Regions from separate parts of the Melaminivora jejuensis genome, predicted to be linked through region 1. Evidence: predicted binding sites of a transcription regulator. Region 1 holds the regulator's gene; the other holds the start of a gene.
The links. Region 1 encodes sigma-54, which starts transcription at its own class of promoters, with help from an activator protein. Its sites were predicted from a motif close to TGGCANGNAANCTGCTTT; they were not measured.

Region 1 (7,921 bases):
GCTGTGCTGCGCCGTGACTTCGATCTTGAAGCTCTGGCGCGGCGTGAACCAGATCTCCCAGGCCACGTCTGCCGCCAGCGCGTACAGGTCGTCCTCGCTGCGATAGGGCCGGCTGGCCAGTTGCACCAGCACGCGCTGGGCCAGCCGGCTGTGCAGGTTCAGCTCCAGCGCCTGGCGCCAGGAAGCGCGCGCCAGCACGCCGCCGCGCCCAGTCAGCAGGTCATGGCCGGCCAGGCCCGTGAGGGCGTGGACTTCGTCGGCCAGCAGGCCTTCCACGCCGGCGGCGCAGGGGAGAAACAACTGCAGTGAGTTCATGAGACAGATTCCGTAGGGCAAGGATGCCGGGCAGCATCAGGGGACATGCTGCAACGCAGCATTTTCTTCATCCTCTGTCAGCCATGTCTGACAATGGGTATCCGAGGAGGAGAAAAACCATGTTTCAACATTTGAGCCTGCGCGCCCGGCTGATCGGCGCCAGCACCGCGATTGCCGTGCTGTCCCTGTGCATTCTGTCGGCTGTCGCCTTCATCGTGGTGCGCGCCAATTTGCTGGACAACCTGGACGAGCGCATCGGCGGCCTGACGCGCCAGCACGCCGCCGAGCTGAGCCAATGGGTGCAGGATCGCCAGCGCATCACCGGCTCGCTGAAGCTGGCGCTGGCGCTGGAGGATCCACAGCCGCTGCTGCGCGCCGCCGAGGCGTCCGGGCTGGATCTGGCCTATTTCGTGCGCGCCGACAAGAGCCATGCCTTCACCAAGCCCCGCCCCGAGGGCTACGACGGCACGGCGCGCGGCTGGTACCGGCAGGCTGTGGCCGCTGGCGGCCCGGTGCTGACGCCGGTCTATCCGGATTCGGCCAGCGGGCAGCTCACCGTGAGCCTGGTCGAGCCGGTGCTGGAAAACGGCCAGGCCGTGGCCGTGGTCGGCTCGGACATCCAGCTCGGCTCGGTGGTGCGCAAGGTCGGCGCCATCCGCGCCACGGACAAGAGTTTTGCCTTCCTGGTCGATGGCGGCAACGGCAGCATCCTGGCGCACCCCGAGGCTGCGCTGACCAGCAAGCCGCTCAAGGACATGGAGGCATCGCTGAGCCTGGAGGGCCTGCAGCGCCTGGCTGCGGGCGGCGGCCACGCCCTGCTGGAGCTGGACGGGCGCACGCAGCTGCTCTACGCCGCCCAGGTGCAGGGCACGCCCTGGGTGCTGGCCGTGGCGGCGGATCAGGCCCAGGCCCTGTCGGCCCTTGCCCGGCTGGGGCAGATCGCCGCCGGCACCACGGTGGTGGTGGTGCTGCTGTCGGCGCTGCTGATGGTCGCCATGGTCAGCCAGCAGCTGCGCCCCCTGCTGGCCGTGCGCGATGCGCTGCGCGACATCGCCTCGGGCGAGGGCGACCTGACGCGGCGCATGGCAACCGACGGCCCGCCCGAGCTGGCGCAGATCGGCCAGGCCTTCAATGCCTTTGCCGACAAGATCGCCCAGGTGCTGCTGCGCATCCGCCTGGCGGCGGACTCGGTGCAGGTGGCGGCCAGCGAGATCGCCAGCGGCAACCAGGACTTGTCGGGCCGCACCGAGGCCCAGGCCGGCTCGCTGCAGGAGACTGCCGCTGCCATGGAGCAGCTCACGGCCACGGTGCAACAGAACGCCGCCCATGCGCGCCAGGCGCACGAGCTGGCCGGCAGCGCCTCGCAGGTCGCCGGCGAGGGCGCAGGCGTGGTGCGCCAGGTGGTGCAGACCATGGAGGGCATCGAGAGCGCCTCGCGGCGCATCGTGGACATCATCCAGGTCATCGACGGCATTGCCTTCCAGACCAACATCCTGGCGCTCAACGCGGCCGTGGAGGCCGCGCGCGCCGGCGAGCAGGGCCGGGGCTTTGCCGTGGTGGCCGGCGAGGTGCGCACGCTGGCGCAGCGCGCCGCCACCGCTGCCCGGGAGATCAAGGGCCTGATCGATGCCTCAGTGCAGCAGGTGGACGCCGGCAGCCGCCTGGTGCACAACGCCGGCCAGACCATGCAGGAGGTCGAGCAAAGCATCGCCCGCGTCAGCACCATCGTCACCGAAATCAGCAGCGCCAGCCAGGAGCAAAGCCGGGGCATTGCCGAGGTCGGCAGCGCCGTCACGCAGATGGATCAGGCGACTCAGCAAAACGCCGCCCTGGTCGAGCAGGCCAGCGCCGCCGCCCAGTCCCTGCGCCAGCAGGCGCAGGAGCTGACGCAGGTGGTCGGCCAGTTCAGGCTGCCGCAGGAGGCGGGTCGGTCGGCACCTGTGGCTGGGAGCATTGCTGCAGCCGCGCCAGCACGTCTGCCGCAATTGGCGTGACCCGGCGCGACTCGCGGTCGATGAAGACGATGCCGGTCTTGCCCCGGGCGACCTCGCGTCCGCTGACGGTTTCGGTCATGCAAAACACCAGGTCGAAGCCGTAGCGGTTGAACTCTGCGGGCGTCATCTGCACCCGCAGCGTCTCGCCGTGGAAGGCCTCGGACTTGTACTGCGCCAGCATGTCGCCGACCACGATGGCGGCGCCGCCGACGTGGCCTTCGCGCCAGCCCAGGGCGTGGAAAAAGCGCACGCGCGCCTCCGACACCAGGCTGAGCAGCTGGGCGTTGTCCAGATGCCCGCCCTGGTTGACGTGGCTGATATAGACCTGCACCTCGGTGGCAAAGCCGAAGTGCGCGGGGATGTCAAAGACGATGCGGGCCATGGAAAAAAAAGTTCAAAGAGTCTTGCGCAGGCTGGCTGTCGGGATCTTCAGCGCCTCGCGGTATTTGGCCACCGTGCGGCGGGCGCACTCGATGCCCTGCTCCTTGAGCAAATCGGCGATCTTGCTGTCCGACAGGGGCTTGGCCGGGTCTTCGGCGGCAACGAACTGGCGGATCAGCGCCCGCACCGCCGTGCTCGATGCGTTGCCGCCGGTCTCCGTGCCCAGGCCGGAGCCGAAGAAATACTTCAGCTCGTAGGTGCCCTGCGGCGTGGCCATGTACTTGGCGGTGGTCACGCGCGAGATGGTGGACTCGTGCAGGCCCAGCTCTTCGGCGATGTCGCGCAGCACCAGCGGGCGCATGGCCAGCTCGCCATGCACGAAGAAATTCTTCTGCCGCTGCACGATGGCGTCGGACACGCGCAGGATGGTGTCAAAGCGCTGCTGCACGTTCTTGATGAACCAGCGCGCCTCCTGCAGCCGCGCCTGCAGCTGGGCATGGCCCTCGCTGCCCCGGTGGCCACGCAGCGCGCCGGCATACAGCTCGTGTACGCGCAGGCGCGGCATGACCTCGGGGTTGAGCTGCACGGCAAAGCGCTGCTGCGTGCCACTGCCGCTGCGCCGCACGATCACGTCGGGCACGACCACCAGGCGGCGCACGTCGGCAAAGCGCCGGCCCGGGTGCGGCTCCAGGGTGGCGATCAGGGCGATGGCGGTGCGCGTCTGCTCGTCGCTGGCCGCGCAGGTATGCGCCAGGCGGCGCACGTCGCGCCGCGCCAGCCACTCCAGCGGCTGGCGGCACACGGCCAGGGCCACGCGCACCAGTGCCGGCTCGGCGCTGCCCTCGCGCTCGCGCTCGCGCAGTTGCAGCGTCAGGCACTCGGCCAGGTCGCGTGCGCCCACGCCGGCGGGCTCCAGGCTCTGCAGCAAGCCCAGGGCAACGGTCAGGCGGTGCAGCACGTCCTCGCGCCGCTCGGGGTCGGGGTCGCCCGCCAGCAGGCTGTCGGCCAGCTCGGGCAGCGAGTCCGGCAGATAGCCGTCGTCATCGAGCGAGCCGATCAGCAGCGCCAGCGCCGCCGCGTCCTCGGGCGACAGGTGCAGCGCCAGCGCCTGGCGGCTCAGGTGCTCGGCCAGGGATTCGTGGCTGCTGGCCAACTCCAGGGCGTCGAACTCGCCTTCGGCATCGCTGGCGCCGCTGCGGCCCGGGCCGTCCAAGCCCCAGTCACTCTCGCCGGCGCCCTCGCCCTCCCACTCCAGGCGCTCGGGGGCATCGGGCAGCTCGGCGGTCTCGGGCGTGCTTGGCGCATCGGCGGCGTCGGCGCCATCCTCGGCGCTGCCGTGCTGGGACGCAGCCAGGGGCTCGGCAACTGGCCCGGGCGGGGCAGTCGCCTCGGCCTCGTCGTCGTGCTCCAGGAAGGGGTTGTCGGCCAGCATCTGCTCGACCTCCTGCGCCAGCTCCAGGGTGGACAGCTGCAGCAGCCGGATGGACTGCTGCAGCTGCGGCGTGAGCGCCAGTTGCTGGGAGACGCGCAGCGACAGCGCCGGGCGGCTCATCGCGCAAGGCCGCCGCAGGGCGCGAGCGGCACGATCGGCAGCAGGGCAAGGCGCACAGCAGTCATGGCGTGGCGCAAGGTCATGCTCACATGCGAAAGTGCTCGCCCAGGTATACCCGGCGCACTTCGGCGTTGTCCACGATCTCGGAGGGTGTGCCGCGTGCCAGCACGCTGCCCTCGCTGATGATGAAGGCGTGGTCGCAGATGCCCAGCGTCTCGCGCACGTTGTGATCGGTGATGAGCACGCCGATGCCGCGCGCCTTCAGAAAACCGATGATGCGCTGGATCTCGATCACAGCGATCGGGTCGATACCGGCAAAGGGCTCGTCCAGCAGGATGAAGCGCGGCTGGGTGGCCAGCGCCCGGGCAATCTCCACGCGCCGGCGCTCGCCGCCCGACAGGGCCGGCGCGGGCGACTCGCGCAGGTGCTCCACGCGCAGCTCCTGCAGCAGGCTGGTCAGGCGCTGCTCGATCTCGGCGCGTGGCAGGGGCCGGCCCTGCTCGTCCTTTTGCAGCTCCAGCACGGCGCGCACGTTGTCCTGCACGCTGAGCTTGCGGAAGATGGACGCTTCCTGCGGCAGATACGACAGGCCCAGGCGCGAGCGCCGGTGGATGGGCATGTCGGTCACGTCGTGGCCGTCGATGCCGATCTGGCCGCCATCGCAGCGCACCAGGCCGACGATCATGTAGAACGACGTGGTCTTGCCGGCGCCATTGGGGCCGAGCAGGCCGACCACCTCGCCCTTTTGCACGGACAGCGACACATCCTTGACCACCTGCCGGCCGCCGTAGCTCTTGCGCAGGTGGTGGGCCTGCAGGCAACTGGCCGCGTCGGCGCCACTGCCGACCGGGGGCGCTGCCGCCGGCTGCGCCATGCTCACGGCTTGCCGGCGCCCAGCTCGGGGCTGGGGCGCAGGGCGGGTGTGGCGGCGGGTGCCGGGGCGGGGCTGGCCGGCGCCGTCTCGCGCGGCGCCAGCACGGCGCGCACGCGCCCGCCCGGTGTGCCGCCGCTGCTGCCCTTGCCGGTCGGCGCTCCGCCCTCGACGGTGAACACGTCGGTGGCGTTGTTGTAGACGATGCGCGCGCCGGTCAGCTCGTCGCTGAGGGCGGCGGCGCGGTAGCGGCGCAGCTCGCCCCGGCGGATCAGGCGCACCACGTCGGCACGCCCGTCGTACTCGATGCGCTCGGCCTCGCCCTCGACGTATTCATCGGGCGCCCCCGGGGCGGTGTCGCGCTTTTGCCGGAAGAAGGCGCGCTGGTTGCCATCTGCCGTGATGACGCCGCTTTGGTAGCCATTGGCATCCTGGCGCACTTCCAGGCGCGCGCCGCGCAGCACGATGGAGCCCTTGGTCATGACCACGTGGCCGGTGAACACGGTGACTTGCTGCAGCTCGTCGTGGCGCAGCGCATCGGCCTCGATGTTCATGGGCTTGCTGCGGTCGGCCTTCTCGGCGTTGGCCAGCGGTGCCGCAGCCAGCAGCGCGGCGGCAAGCAAGGACAGGGCGAAGGGGTGAAGGGAGCGGATCTGCATGGGGCACGTTTCTTGCAAGGATTGTAGCGATGCACGTCGGCGCGCCCTTTGCGAGCCGGCTCAGCGCGAGAAAAGCCGTGCCAGCCAGCCTTTTTTCTGCATCCGCTGATTCAACTCGGGCAGCAACCGCTCGTAATCGCTGGCCTGCAGGGCCTGGGCCTTGGTCTGCGCCGCTGCTGCATCCGCGCCGCGTCCGGCCAGATAGCCCTTGACGCGCTCCTTGTAGTTGTGGTCTTCGGCACGGATGTGGCTGAACAGCCAGCGCGACAGGATGTCGTGCAACTCGCCGGCCACATCCTCGCCGCCATCGAAGCGGCCCTTGATCAGGGACACACGCCGGATGAACAGCGCATGGACTTTCTTGTGCAAGTCCAGGAACTCGTAGCCCGACTGCTCCAGCAATGCTTCCTCGAAAGCGAAGTGCGACTCGGTGTAGTCCACCACGTTGTGGATGATGGCTGCCAGGACACTGCGATCGGGGTTGTCCTTCTGGTCATACAGCGCATTGATGTACTCGACGATGCGCTGGTGCTGGCGGTCGATCTCGGCAATGCCGGTGTTCAGATCCGCCGTCCAGACGAGGTGGCTCATGTCTTTTTCCGCGCCTGGCCGACCAGGTGCTCGACCACGCGCAGCACGTTGTCCATGTTGCCGGCCATGGTGCCGTCGGTGTAGTAGCGCCCGGCCACGCCCATGGAGGGCACGCCCTCGACCTGGTAGTCGTTCTGCAGCTGGGTGGCCTTGCGGATCTGGTTGGCCACGGTGAACGAGGTATAGACCTCCTTGAACTTCTTGGCATCCACGCCCTGCTTGGCGATCCATTCGTAGATCAGCTCGTCCTTGTTCAGCGGCAGGCGCTCGACGTGGACGGCGCGAAAGACCTTGGTGTGCAGCTCGGGCAGCTTGCCCATGCCCTCCAGCGCGTAGTAGAGCTTTTGCTGCGGCACGAAGCTGGCGTTGAAGGCCACCGGCACGCGGCGGATGGCCAGGTTCTGCGGCGCATTCTTCTTCCAGGCTTCGAAGGTGGGCTCGAAGGTATTGCAGTGCGGGCAGCTGTACCAGAAGAACTCGATGACCTCGATCCTGTCGGCCGGCGCCTCGACAGGCGCGGCCTTGGACAGGCGCACATATTCCTTGCCCTCCTTGAACTGCTGCTGTGCCTGGGCTGTCGTGGGCATGACCAGCGGCAGTCCCAGGGCGGACAGGGCGAGCACCGAAGCGGTGGACGAGGAAAACTCACGGCGATTCATGGGCGGCTGCCTCCGATGGATTCAAGGGGATTCAAAGGTGAGGATGGACTGCCCGGCAGGGCGAAAGGTTCCAGCGTGCGTCCGCTGCGACTGGCGCGGCGCACTCAGCGCGGCACGCGCACCAGGGCCGAATCGACACCGGCGCCATCGAGCTTTTGCTTCAGTCCCTCGGCATCGTCGCGCTTGCCGAACGGCCCGATGCGCACGCGAAACACCGTGCGCCCGCTTTGCTCGCGCTCGCTCACGCGCGCTTCCCAGCCCAGCATGGCCAGCTTGGCGCGCTGCGCGTCGGCGTCCTGCTGGGTGCGGAACGCACCGGCCTGCACGAAATAGTCGAACGGATCGCTGCTGGACGCAGGGGCCGGCGCCGGCGCGGCATTGGCGCGCGCCCGGGCCAGGTCGCCCAGCGGATCGGCCGAGGTGGGTGGCGGCTGCGGGCGGCTGTCGGCGCTGCGCGCCGGCGGGGCCGCTGTATCGGGGACGTTGCCGACCACGGCAGGGGCCACGGGCTGGCTGGACGCGGACTCGGCGGGCGCTGCCGGGGTGGCCGGGGCTGGTGGCTGCGCCGGCCCGGCAGCGCTGTCGCCAGATGCTGGCCGCGCCGGGTTCTTGCCGTACAGCGGGGCGTTGGGATCCCAGTTCTTGTTGCGCTCGGCCTCGTCCTGCTCGGAGGCGCGCGGGCTGGCCTTGGTCAGGAAAGGCACGGGTACCTTGGTGACATAGACGGCCACGGCCAGCGCCGCCCCCAAGCCGAGGATGACGCCCAGGATCAGGCCAAGAATGGTGCCGCCGCGTTGCTGGTGTTTCATGACGGGGTTCGCCGCTTACATGCGCGCCGGGGCCGACACGCCCAGCACTGCCAGGCCATTGTGCAGCACCTGTGCGGTGGCAGCGACCAG
Region 2 (7,921 bases), 260 kb from region 1:
TCAATAAGAAAGCATTAATCAGCGCAATGGGTTGCTTTCAATGAAGCTGCGCAGCGCCCAGGCCACGTCCGGGCCGATCACACCTTCCCACGGCGGCATGTGGACGATGCCGAATTTTTGCTTGCCATAGCGCACCGAATGGATGAAGAAGGCATCGGCATCGCCCATGCAGCGCTGGCGCAGCGCCGCATCCTGGATGCGCCGGCAGCCCAGGCCCAGGCGGCGCAGGTCGGGCGCCGGCGAGCGCGAGCCGTTGGCATCCTCGCCGTGGCAGCGCGCGCAGCTTTGGTTGAAGGCGCTGCGTCCCAGGGCGATGGCCGCCTCGTTGCCGCGCAGCGGGTTGGGCTCGGCCCAGGTGCGGGCCTGCTCGGGCAGCGCCGAGGCATCCACCTGCGGGGCCACGCGCTCGATGGCGTGGGCGGCAGCGCCGACCAGCACCCCGACTGCCAGCAGTGCCAGGGCAGCCAGGCCCGAGCGCGCCCGGGCCTGGATGGAAATGCGTGTGTACTGCTGCATGGCCTTACCTCCAGTCCGGATGGCAGCCCCGGCATTCGTCCATGGCCGACTCGGTGAATATGGTGTAGCGCGTGAAGTTGCCCTCGAAGAAGGCGTCCTTCAGGTTGGTGGCGACGAACTTGCTTTCCTGCAGGTTGCTGCCGATGAAGCGCGTGCCGACGAACCAGGCATGGTTCAGCCGCGCCATCTCCAGGTTGGCGCCGCGAAATTCGGCGCCGGAAAAATCCGAGCGCATCAGCCGCGTGGCCTCCAGGTCGGTGCCGATGAAGCGGGCGTTCCTGAAATCGGTGTTGGCCGCCGAGGCCTTGGTCAGGCGCGCGCCGGTCAGGTCGGCGCCGTCCAGGTTGGCTGCCGACAGGTTGGCGCCGCGCAGGTCGGCGCGCGTCAGATTGGCCCCGCGCAGATCGGCGCCGGCCAGGTTCTTGCCGACCAAGCTGGCGTGGCGCAGGTCGGCGCCGGGGCAGCGGGTGTAGGGCCAGATCGGGCAGCCGTTGACCACCAGGGGCTGTCCGGCGGCTGCGGTTTCGGCGGGCGGTGCGGCGTCTGTGGGCTGGGCATGGACGCTGCCAGCCCATGCCAGACAGGCGGCGCTGGCCAGGGCCAGGCGGGTGAGGGGATTCATGGGTGGCTCCAGGGTGGGGCTGGCAGGGGTGCCCTCTCCCGCGCAGGCGGGAGAGGGCGGGTCGAAGTCCGGGGTCGGGGCTTACTTGCCCGCGACTTTCTGCGCCTTGGGCAGTTTGAAGACCCACATCGAGCCGCCTTGCGAGACCTGCTTGGTCAGCTCGGCCATGTCGCCGCCCCACAGCGGCACGGCGCCGCCGTAGCCGGACTGGATGGCCAGGTACTGCTCGCCGTCCATCTCCCAGGTCACGGGCACCGAGACCACGCCCGAGCCGGTCTGGAATTTCCACAGTTCCTTGCCGCTCTTGTTGTCGAAGGCCTTGACGAAACCGTCGGAGGTGCCGGTGATGAGCAGGCCGCCGGCGGTGGTCAGCGTGCCGGCCCACAGCGGGAACTCCTCCTTGTGCTCCCAGACGATCTTGCCGGTCTGCGGGTTGATGGCGCGCAGGGTGCCGACGTGGTCGTCATAGAGTTTCTTGATGCGGAAGCCCTGGCCCAGGTAGGCCGCGCCGGGCTTGTAGGTGATCTGCTCGGACCAGTAGTCCATGGCCCAGTGGTTGGCCGGGATGTAGAACAGGCCCGAGTCGGGGCTGTAGCTCATGGGCATCCAGTTGGTGCCGCCCAGGAACGGGGGCGAGACGAAGATGCTCTCGCCCTTTTCCTCGCCGGGCTTGGGCTCGGGCGGGCGGTTGTTGTTCTCGATGGGCAGGCCGGTCTTGAGGTCGAAGCCCTTGGCCCAAGTGATGCCATCAACGAACGGATAGGCGCCGATGATGGCGTTTTGCTTCCAGGGATGGCCACCGTCCGCCTTGGCAAGCTTTTCGCGGTCGGTCAGGAAGAAGAAGCCATTGCGGTCGGCGTGCGCCGAGGCCTTGATGGTCTTGCCGCTCTTGGGATCTTTGTAGTCGAACAGCAGCACCGAGTTGTTGCCGGAGAAATCCCAGGCGTCGTTGGGCGTGTGCGAGAAAAAGCCCTTGAGGTCGCCCGTGGTCGGATCGACGTAGGCCTGGCCCGAGGTGTACAGGCTGGGCCAGTTGCGCGGATCGTCGCCCTTGGCGGTGCGCTTCCAGGTGTTCCAGGGCGCCGGGTTGCCGGTGCCCACGACGATGGTGTTGGTCTCGATGTCGAAGGAGGGCGTCTGCCACGGCGCGCCGCCGCCCTGGCTCCAGGCCTCGACCTTGCCGGTGGGGCTGTTCGGGTCGTCGGGCCAGCTCGGGGCCTTCGGGTCGCCCGTGGGCGTGCTGGGTTGGCCGTTGAGGCGGCCCACGTGGCCCTCCACCATGGGGCGCGCCCACACTTCCTTGCCGGTCTCCGGGTCGCGCGCGTACAGCCAGCCGACCACGCCGAACTCGTCGCCCGAGGAGCCATGCACCAGCAGCACCTTGCCGGTCTTTTGATCCTTGATGATGAAGGGCGCGCCGGTCATGGTGTAGCCGACCTTGTGGTCGCCGAACTTCTCGTTCCAGACCACCTTGCCGGTGTTGCGATCCAGCGCCACGATGCGCGCGTCCAGTGTGCCGAAATAGACCTTGTCGCCGTAGATGGCGGGGCCGCGGTTGACCACGTCGCAGCACGGGCGGATGTCCTCGGGCAGGCGGTGCTCATACGTCCACAGGCGCTTGCCGCTGCGCGCGTCCAGCGCCACGAAGCGCGAGTACGAGGCGGTCACGTACATCACGCCGTCGTGGATCAGCGCCTGGGCCTCCTGGCCGCGCTGCTTCTCGCCACCGAAGGAGTAGCTCCACACGGGCACCAGGCCGGCGACGTTGGCGGTATTGAGCGCCTTGGCCGGGCTGTAGCGCTGCGCCGTCAGGCCCAGTCCGTAGCTGAGCACGTCGCCGGTGGTCTTGTGGTCGTTGGCGATGTCCTCCCAGCTCACCGGCTTGACGTTGGCGGCCTGTGCCGGCAGTGCGAAAGCGGCGGACAGGGCGACGAACAATGCGCTCAGGCCCAGGCGCATGGGGCGTGTGGAATCAGGGGTCATGATGAGGTGCTCCTTGTGTTGTATCGGACGGGGTGCCCGGCCTGTCCTGAGCAAGAGGCGTGCCACCGGTGCCGCTGGCGTCCTGGCGCTGTTGCTGCTGGCCTGGCGGGGGATTGGCGTGGCCGCAGCGGCGCTGGCCCGCCGGGCCGTGGGCCAGGCGTTCAAATGTGGAGCGCCCGGGCGGGCGCGGATTGCTCAGTTCCGGAGCAGCCGCCGCGCCCCGGCCCTGCGGCCTTCAGCGCATCCGCCGCAATGCGCCGTCGCGCAGCACGAGCTGATGGTGCGCGGTGGCCGCCACGTGCAGCACGGCCAGCGCCAGCAGCGCCCAGGCCGACCAGTGATGCACGCCGGCCATCAGCGCTTTGGCAGCATCCCAGCGCCCGCTCCACTGCGGCAAGAGCAGGCCGTAGAAGCGGATCGGGTAGCCCGAGAAGACCGAGCCCAGAAAGCCCGCCAGTGGCACCAGCAGCATCAGTGCGTACAGCAGCCGGTGCGCGCCGCTGGCCAAGCGCTGGCGCGCTGCGCCCTGAGCCAGGGGCGGCACGCGCGGGCGCAGCAGCGCCCAGGCCAGGCGCAGCAGCACCAGCAGGCCCAGCACCATGCCCAGCGACTTGTGCTGGTTGAACCACCAGGCGCGCACGCCGCTGCCGTCCTTGGGCAGGCCGGTCATCCAGATGCCCAGGGCGAGCTGGGCCAGCAGCAGCGCGGCCATCAGCCAGTGCAGCACAACGGAGAGACGGTCGTAGCGGGTGTCTTGCATGGCAAATCCTTTCCGGGTGGGGTGGCCCGGGCGGATCGGCCGGGTCAGTCGAGCAGGTCGGGCGGCAGCAGGTTTTTCTTGCGATAGATGGTGTTGCGCGACACCCCCAGCGCCTTGGCTGCCGCCGAGACGTTGCCCCGGTGCTGGCGCAACATCTGTGCCATGGCCTGCAGCGTCACGTCCTGCAGGCTCTGGCCGTCCTCGGCAGGGTCATCGGGCCAGGCGCTGGTGGGCGGGGTGCCCACGGCTGGCACCAGGGCAGCGTCGGTCGTCCCCAGCGCCAGGCGCACGGTGGGCGACGGCGCCTGGGGCGGGCGCAGCTCGTCGAAGAAGTCGTCGGGCAGGTGCTCCATGCGGATGGTGCAGTCCTCATCGACCATGGCGCAGGCAGTGCGCAGCAGGTTGTGCAACTGGCGCACGTTGCCCGGCCAGTGGTAGTGCGACAGCAGTTCCATGACGCCGGGGTCGATGCGCACCCTGGTGCAGTTCTCGCACAGGGTTTTCAGCACCTTGCGTGCCACGGCCTCGAAGTCGCTGCGCTCGCGCAGCGCCGGCAGGCGCACTACCAGGCCGTTGAGGCGGTAGTACAGGTCTTCGCGGAATTCGCCCCGGGCGATCAGCTCCTTGAGGTTCTTGTGCGTGGCGCTGATGACCTTGACATCGACCTCGATCTCCTTGCCTGCGCCCAGCGGGCTGATGCGCCGCTCCTGCAGCACGCGCAGCAGCCGCGCCTGCAGGTGGCGCGGCATGTCGCCGATCTCGTCGAGAAACAGCGTGCCGCCGTGGGCCTGCTGGATCTTGCCCATGGCGCCCTTTTTGCGCGCGCCGGTGAAGGCGCCTTCCTCGTAGCCGAACAGCTCGGCCTCGATCAGCGTGTCGGGGATGGAGGCGCAGTTGACGGCGACGAAGGGCTGGCGCGCGCGCGCCGAATCGTGGTGGAAGGCCTGCGCCAGCAAGTCCTTGCCGGTGCCGGTCTCGCCCAGGATCATGACCGGGATGTCGCGGTCGATCACCTTGCGCAGCTTGGCGATGACGCCGGCGAGTTGCTCGTCGCCCGTATCCAGGTACTGCAGCGACGACAGATGGGGCCGGCGCGCTGGCGGGGCGGTACGCGGCGGTGCCGGCGGGGCGGCCTCGGCGCTGCTGGCGATGGGCGCGACCAGCGGCGCCGCCCACGGCCCGGCGGGGCGGATCTCGGTGCGGCACCACACATTCACGCCGTTGTGCAGGCACAACTGGCGCGGCGCCGGGCTGGGGCCGGCGAACAGCTCGAACAGCGCCGACATGGGCAGGTCGAACAGCGAGGAAAAGGTGTGCGCCTGCAGCGCGTTGACCGACAGCCCGAACTGGAATTGCGCGCTGCGGTTGGCCGAGATGAAGCGCCCCTCGGGCGTGAACACGGCGATGCCCTCGACCAGCGTGCCCAGGAACTCCGGGCGCGAGTGGAAGTGCAGCCGCACGGCCTTGGGAAAGCTGGCGGCGAACATCTGGTTTTCGATCATCTGCGCCGACATGCGCACCAGCGCCAGCGTGTGCTGGTGGTAGCTGCGGTGGTCGCCGCTGACATCCAGTGCGCCGATGAGCTGGCCTTGTGGGGCAAAGATCGGCGCGCATGAGCACGTCAGGCTCTGGTTGGCCTGCATGTAGTGCTGCGCGCCGTGTACCGTGATGGCCTCCTGCTCGGTCAGGGCGGTGCCGATGGCATTGGTGCCGCGCGTCTGCTCAGACCAGTCGATGCCCGGCAGCAGCGCCACGCTGGAGGCTTTTTCCAGGAAGTCGCTGTCGCCCTTGGAGTGCAGCACCAGGCCCTGCGCCGAGGTCAGCACGACCATGCTGTGGGTGTTGGCGATCTGCTCGTACAGCGTCTCCATGATGGGCACGGCGTGCTGGAACAGGAAGCGGTTTTCTTCCAGCGCAGCACTCAGCTCGCCCCGGCTGACGCGCGTGTAGTCGGGCTTTTCGTCCAGCGTGACGCCATAGGACTGTGAGCGCGAATGCGCCTTGTCGATCAGGGGGCTGTCCTGCGGCGGGCCATCGGAGCGCTCCAGAGGGTGGTTGTGCATGTCGTCTCCTGTTGCCAAGGCTTTGGCTTGTGGTCTTGTGCCGCTGCTGCGGCGCGGGCATGTGCGGTTTTGTAGCAAGAAACGCGCCGACTGTCTCGCAGGCGACAAAGTGCTCCAGCGTGCAACACCTGCGGTGTATCTGGCGGGCACTGGACAGCCGGCGCGCGGCGCTGGCCTGCGGGAGTGGCCCGCATATTGCTTGGCAAGGCCATCCCCTTTCAAACACTGATCCAGGAGACGCCCATGCCCCGATTCTTTCCGCCTCGCCTTGCACGCAGCTTGCTGCTGTGCGCCGCTGCCGCCTGCCTGAGTACGGCGGCGCTGGCGCACGGTGATGTCGTGCCCCAGGCTGTTGACACGTCCTCGCTGCCCCAGCTCGGCGCCAAGTGGCTGGAGGCCAACCCCTACAGCAGCGGCGAGGGGCACAAGGAGGCGCTGCGCATCGGCAGCTCGGCCTACAACCAAAACTGCGCGCGCTGCCACGGCCTGGAGGCAGTGTCGGGCGGCATTGCGCCGGATTTGCGCAAGTTCGACGAGGAATGCTCCGGCTACGCCGACGCTGCCAAGAAAAAGGTTTGTTTCCAGGAAATGGACGACTACTACGCTGGCACCGTGCGCCGGGGCCGCACGCGCGACGGGCGCGTCTATATGCCGCCCTTTGAGGGCACGTTGAGCCAGGAGGCCGTCTGGGCCATCCGCACCTATCTGGAGGAGCGCCGCGAGCAGCAGTGAACCTGGCGCCGGTCGCTGGCTGCCGGCAAGGTGCATCGGCCCGGCGCAGTGATGCGCCGGGCCGTTGTTGCTGGAGCGGTTGTGCCACTGCCGATGCGAGTGGCTATTGCAATTGGCTATTGGCCGCCTGGCTCACCCAGGCGGCGGCTCTGCGAGATGGCATAGGGCGCCGAGCGGGCCGCCAGCATGGGATCAGCCGAGGCCACCACGCCGCGCGGCAGCACCAGCGGCACGAAGGTCAGCGCCGTGCAGGGGCCGGCGCCTGCGCTGTCGGCGGAGACGGAGGTGATCTTCAGGCGCCCCAGGTTGACCTTGCGCCGTCCGGCGGGCAGCGGCACCACGGGGCTGTCGATGCGGTCGCCGGCTTCGGCCAGCTCCAGGTTGAAGTCGAAGGCCACCTGGCCCTGGCGCACGCGCTCGCGCAGGTCGGCAAACAGAAAGTCGCCGCCACGGGCCTTGGCCTGGGCCTCGTCCAGGCCCTGTACGCCGCCCACCGGCTCGAACAGCCACTTGCCCCAGGTGGTCTGCCCTTGCGCGTTGACGAAGCCAAAGCCGTGGACGCCCCAGTAGTTGATGCTGGCGAAGCTGGCCGGCACGGGCTGGGCCGCCAGGTACTTGCCTTGCAGCAGCACCTCGGGGTTGGCATCGGCAAAGGCCTTGGCGCGTGCCGCATCGGGCTTGCCGGTGGCCGGGTTGGGCTGCAGCGATGCCAGCCGCCCCAGGAACTGCGCCGGCGTGGCCGCGCCAAAGACCGGGCTGGAGATGTTGCCCATCTGCCACTGCTCGCCTGCCGGCAGGTCGAACTGCAGCGCCATGTTGCGCTGGCTGCGGGTGTTGTCGGGCGCCTTGGGGTTGGCGCCGACCACGGAAAAGCGCGCCAGCACCGGCACTGGCTGGCCGCTGAAGGCCGAGGCGCTCGACAGCGCCCTGGCCTGGGCGCTGCCGATGAATTCGCCAGCGGCGCAAATGCCCTTGGCGCCCGAGCGGCGCTGGCCGGCGAACTTGCCGGTGGTGGCTTCGAGCTGGTTGACCAGCGCTGCCGGGTCGGTGGTATCGGCAGCGGCGCCGCTGCCGGTCTGGGCGCAGCCGGCGAGCAGTGCTGCTGCGGCGGCCAGGGGCAGGCGCCAGCGCCAGGCGAGATGATGGTTCATGTTGTGGTCTCCTCAGTGGTTTGTTTTACAAGAAAAACGCCTCCAGCCCTTGCTGGACAAGCGTTGGCAGCTATCAAATCAATATTGATGCCCG

Region 2: a site for sigma-54 is predicted at 6,129-6,146, ahead of pedF (cytochrome c-550 PedF). Genes of this name have one in related genera too.

Annotation. Positions count from the first base shown of each region.
Region 1 covers NZ_JACWIJ010000002.1:2,637,501-2,645,421, forward strand. The annotation lists gene IDM45_RS12415 (THUMP domain-containing class I SAM-dependent RNA methyltransferase) at 1-315, opposite strand, end outside; gene IDM45_RS12420 (methyl-accepting chemotaxis protein) at 435-2,309, shown strand; gene IDM45_RS12425 (acyl-CoA thioesterase) at 2,221-2,691, opposite strand; gene IDM45_RS12430 (RNA polymerase factor sigma-54) at 2,704-4,242, opposite strand; gene lptB (LPS export ABC transporter ATP-binding protein) at 4,328-5,116, opposite strand; gene lptA (lipopolysaccharide transport periplasmic protein LptA) at 5,119-5,772, opposite strand; gene IDM45_RS12445 (bacteriohemerythrin) at 5,833-6,363, opposite strand; gene IDM45_RS12450 (thiol:disulfide interchange protein DsbA/DsbL) at 6,360-7,022, opposite strand; gene IDM45_RS12455 (SPOR domain-containing protein) at 7,127-7,831, opposite strand; gene argS (arginine--tRNA ligase) at 7,847-7,921, opposite strand, start outside.
Region 2 covers NZ_JACWIJ010000002.1:2,379,733-2,387,653, reverse strand. The annotation lists gene IDM45_RS11270 (c-type cytochrome) at 19-516, opposite strand; gene IDM45_RS11265 (pentapeptide repeat-containing protein) at 521-1,138, opposite strand; gene IDM45_RS11260 (methanol/ethanol family PQQ-dependent dehydrogenase) at 1,220-3,121, opposite strand; gene IDM45_RS11255 (cytochrome b) at 3,357-3,881, opposite strand; gene IDM45_RS11250 (sigma-54-dependent Fis family transcriptional regulator) at 3,926-5,944, opposite strand; gene pedF (cytochrome c-550 PedF) at 6,188-6,676, shown strand; gene IDM45_RS11240 (catalase family peroxidase) at 6,793-7,827, opposite strand.